2 regions of the Pseudodesulfovibrio cashew genome follow, and region 2 is predicted to be linked to the other one. Evidence: predicted binding sites of a transcription regulator. Region 2 holds the regulator's gene; the other holds the start of a gene.
The links. The regulator sigma-54, encoded in region 2, starts transcription at its own class of promoters, with help from an activator protein. The targets are predictions, from matches to a motif close to CTGGCACGGNNNNTGCTT.
Positions count from the first base shown of each region.

Region 1 (2,403 bases), 1.2 Mb from region 2:
GTTCATGGCGATCAGGCCGATGGTGTCGTCAGCTGTGGTGGTGGAACCGGGGTTAAAACCGAACCAACCGAACCAGAGGATGAAGACGCCGAGACCGGCCAGGGGAATGTTGTGACCCGGGATAGCGTTGGCCTTGCCGTCCTCGGAGTACTTGCCGATGCGGGGACCGAGCACCATGGCGCCGGCCAGGGCGATCCAGCCACCCACGGAGTGAACGACGGAGGAACCGGCGAAGTCGCAGAAGCCGTAGGCTTCGAGCCAACCGGCGCCGTCATCGCCCAGCCACAGGGAACCCCAGGCCCAGTGACCGGAGATGGGGTAGATCAGGCCGCTGAGGATGATGGAAACCACAACGTAGCTGCCGAACTTGGTACGCTCGGCCATGCCGCCGGAAACGATGGTGGCGGCGGTGGCGGCGAACACGGACTGGAAGAACCAGAAGGTGTAGGTCCAGGAGAGGTCGCCTGCGGCAACGCCACCCAGGCCGAAGCCGGAGGTGCCGAAGAAGCCGCCGGCATCAAGGCCGAACATCAGGCCGAAGCCGAACAGGAAAAAGACGATGGAGCCGGCGGCGAAGTCCAGGAAGTTCTTCATCATGATGTTACCGGCGGATTTGGCGCGGGTGAAACCGGCCTCGACGCAGGCAAAACCGGCCTGCATGATCATAACCAGACATGCGGCTACGAGCGTCCAAAGGATGTTGGCGTTGAACTGGGTGAGGTACTCTACCTCTTCAGCGTGGGCGAGGGTCGGAGCAAGGACAGCCACTGCGGCTGCGAGTGCTATTGCGACCTTCGGGAACTTGTGGGTCGGGGACTTTCTCAAAAACATTACGGTACTCCTCCTTGAAGTGGAATGCGTTACTAACCTGAGCCCCCCTCTATCAAGACCCGTGCCAAAGTCGTTTTTTGTTGATATTGGCGTAAAATCGTTGTTCTCAGCCGATTTTACATTTGCACTTTTTAGCAATTTTGTTATTTATTACATTTTTGCAACCGATTTTTTGCCCCAAAATTGTCAATACGCACAAAATTGAAAAAATGACCGCCGGTCGCAAAAAAATAACCTGTTATGTCCTATCTAATTGAAATCGTAACAAATATAATTGTTGACACAACTTCTACCCTAGTGTTAGGTTCCCTTCACCATGAAGTTTAACACCTCTCTACCCGCATACTTTACCAACTTTTATTTTGGCTACTGGTATTCCCGCGCTCGCGGTCAGGGGAGAGGTACACTGTAAGCAAATGGCTGATTACAACTAAGAAAACCTCTTCAAGGGCCGCGGGCGAAAGCCGGCGGCCCTTGTTTTTTAAGTTGTCGTCGATCCGCCGGTCCCGGTTTGAAGAGAGAGAAAAACCTACGAGGAGAGAATCATGCACATCGGCAAGGCAATCAGGCTGGAGAGAATCGTCAACCGCAACACCGGACGCACCATCATCGTTCCCATGGACCACGGCGTGACAGTCGGCCCCATCGACGGGCTGGTGGACATGCGCGAGGCCGTTGGGCGGGTCGTCGATGGCGGCGCAAACGCAGTCATCGAGCATAAAGGGCTGGTCCGCTGCGGACACCGCGCCCAGGGCAAGGACATCGGCCTCATCGTCCACCTGTCCGCGTCCACCACGCTTTCCCCCTTCCCCAACGCAAAATCCCTGGTCGCCAGCGTCGAAGACGCCATCCGCCTGGGAGCTGACGCCGTCTCCATTCACTGCAACCTCGGCGACGAAACCGAAGCCGCCATGCTCAGCGACTTCGGCAGGGTGGCCTCCGAAGCCTCCAACTGGGGCATTCCGCTCCTGTCCATGATCTACGCCCGCGGCCCCAAGGTGAAAGACGAATACGATCCCGAAGTGGTCGCCCACTGCGCCCGCGTCGGCACCGAACTGGGCGCGGACATCATCAAGGTTCCCTACACCGGCGACATCGACACCTTCGGCAAAGTATGCGACGCCTGTTGTGTACCCGTGGTCATCGCCGGAGGCCCCAAGCTCGACAGCACAGAATCTTTCCTCCAGATGGTCCACGACTCTCTGGAAGCCGGCGGCGCGGGCCTCTCTGTCGGTCGAAACGTCTTCCAGCATGACGATCCCACCCGCCTGGTGGAGGCCCTGAACATGGTTGTTCACGGCGACGAGTCCGTGGAGACCGCCCTCAACCATCTCAAATAGTACATACGGAAACACCCCATGAAAAAAGTCATCTTCAAATCCGTTCCCTTTGACAAAAAACTCATCACCCTTGCCCTGGAATCGGGCGTGGACGCCGTGATGGTCGAAAAGGACCAGGTCAAGAACGTGCAGTCCCTGGGACGCGTCACGGTCATTACCCCTGAAGACATGCCCGTGGTCGAACTGACCAAGAAGGCGGACGAGGACGTGGCCGTCAACAAGATCAAGGCCG
Region 1 is NZ_CP046400.1:290,306-292,708, forward strand. It holds gene GM415_RS01290 (ammonium transporter) at 1-831, opposite strand, end outside; gene GM415_RS01295 (2-amino-3,7-dideoxy-D-threo-hept-6-ulosonate synthase) at 1,377-2,171, shown strand; gene GM415_RS01300 (3-dehydroquinate synthase II family protein) at 2,190-2,403, shown strand, end outside.
Region 1: a site for sigma-54 is predicted at 882-899, ahead of GM415_RS01290 (ammonium transporter). Genes of this name have one in related genera too.

Region 2 (2,403 bases):
GCCGCAGACTGGAAATCGCCAGGGCTTTGATAATGGACCCTCAGTTCATTCTCCTGGACGAACCTTTTGCCGGGATTGATCCCATCGCCGTCATCGATATTCAGGAGATCATTTCCGTGCTCAAATCCATGGGCATCGGCATTCTTATTTCCGACCACAACGTTCGGGAAACACTCAATATTTGTGACCGTGCGTATCTTGTGTACGAGGGGACCGTCATCCTTGAGGGGACGCCTGCAGAGATCGTGCAGGATAGCCGCGCTCGTCAGATCTATCTTGGCGAAGACTTCCGCCTGTAACGCCTTTTCGGCACCTTTTTTACCTTTGGTGATTTACACCGTCATGAAAGGTTGGTACAATTCTTTCATGTGCCATATCTTCCACTTTTAATTCAATACTCACAACGAGTTAGCAGGATGTTCTTGCAACATTCCTCTCAATGTGGCATAGTTTATCTCAAGAAATCCAACTTCAATGATGGAAAAAGTATTTTGCAGATAGAATTGTATATATGCGCGTTTGCCGCGGATGAGGCCTGATAACTATGGGCCTTGAACTCAGGCAACAACTCAAGCTTTCTCAGCAGCTGGTCATGACGCCCCAGTTGCAGCAGGCCATCAAACTGCTGCAGCTTTCCCGTCTTGAGCTTCTGGAAACGGTGCAGCAGGAACTCATGGAGAATCCATTTCTCGATGAGACCGAGACCGAGACCGAGATTCGGGAGAAGGAAACCCTGACCGAATCCCAGGCCGAGGAAGAGCTTGTACGCACAGCCGACTGGGAAAATTACCTGGGCGAGTTCTCCAGTACCTCCAAGCAGGCCATGGCTCGTGACTCCGAGGTGCCGGAAGAGGGGCTTTCCTTTGAGGCTCGGCTGGCATCCAAGCCCTCACTTGAAGGGCATCTCAACTGGCAGATGCGGCTTTCCAATTTTACCGAACGGGAAGTGGCCATCGGTGAAACCGTTATCGGCAATGTGGACCACAACGGGTACCTCCAGGCCTCCAACGAAGAGATCATGTCCATGGTTTCGGCCACTGAGGAGGAGATCGATTCCGTGATCGAGCGGATCAAGCGTCTCGATCCCGTTGGTGTGGGCGCGCGTACTCCTCAGGAGTGTCTGCTCGTCCAGATGGAGGTACTCGGTTACGATGACCCCATTCTCGAGTCGCTGGTCAGGGATCACCTTGAGGACCTGGAAAAGAACCGTTACAAGCCCCTGGCGCGAAAGTTCAAGATTTCCATGGAAGAACTCAAGGAATACCTTGATCTCCTCCAGACCTTGGATCCCATGCCGGGCACCAATTTTTCTTCCACCGAGCCGCATTACGTCAGCCCTGACGTCTTCGTCTACAAGTACGGCGACGAGTTCGTGATCATTCTCAACGAGGATGGTCTGCCTCGCTTGCAGATGAATTCTTTTTACATGGATTCCATGAAAGGCGCCAAAGACAAGGAAAAGGACTATTTTCAGGAAAAGATGCGTTCTGCCGCATGGTTGATGAAAAGTCTGTACCAACGCCAAAGAACCTTGTATAAAGTAGTTGAGAGTATTGTCCGTTTTCAACGGGAGTTCTTTGAAGAGGGCGTAACCAAGCTCAGACCATTGATACTTAAGGAGGTTGCCGAAGATATCGAGATGCACGAGTCCACGGTGAGCCGCATTACCACAAGCAAGTATGTGTCCACGCCGCACGGTATTTTCGAGTTGAAGTTCTTCTTCAACAGTGCGCTGGATTTGAATGACGGTTCCCAGGTGGGTTCGGAAAGCGTCAAGGCGCTCATCAAGCAGATGATCGCCGAGGAAGATGCGAAGAAACCACTGAGCGATGAAAAAATCGGCGAGATACTGAAGGAGAAGCTGGATGTTAACATCGCCCGGCGCACCGTCGCCAAGTATCGTTCTGCAATGGGTATCGCCTCATCTTCAAAGCGCAAGCAATACTTCTGATCTTGTTGGACTTATAACCAGGAGGTAGAGTATGAACATAAGCTTCACTTTCAAGAACTTCGACCCGTCTGATCATCTCAAGGGTTATGCGCAGAAGCGTTTTGAAAAGGTGGCCAAGTTCGTTTCCGACTCCGAGGCCGATCTTCAGGTGAACCTGCTGGTCGACAAGTTCCGCCATAAGGCAGATGTCATTCTCAACGCGGACGCAATCCATATATCGGCATATGAAGACTCCGAAGACATGTATTCCACCATCGACATGGTGCTCGACAAGCTCGAGGCGCAACTGCGAAGGATGCGCGAAAAGATGAAGGATCGCCCCCGGCAGGCGCGGGGCAACAAGGTGATGATGAACTTCCTCTCTTTCGAGGAGACAGCCGGCGTTTCCGGCCCGACCATTGTGGGCACCGACTCTTACGAGGCCAAGCCCATGTCCGTGGACGAGGCGGCGG
Region 2 is NZ_CP046400.1:3,006,946-3,009,348, forward strand. It holds gene lptB (LPS export ABC transporter ATP-binding protein) at 1-299, shown strand, start outside; gene rpoN (RNA polymerase factor sigma-54) at 545-1,951, shown strand; gene hpf (ribosome hibernation-promoting factor, HPF/YfiA family) at 1,983-2,403, shown strand, end outside.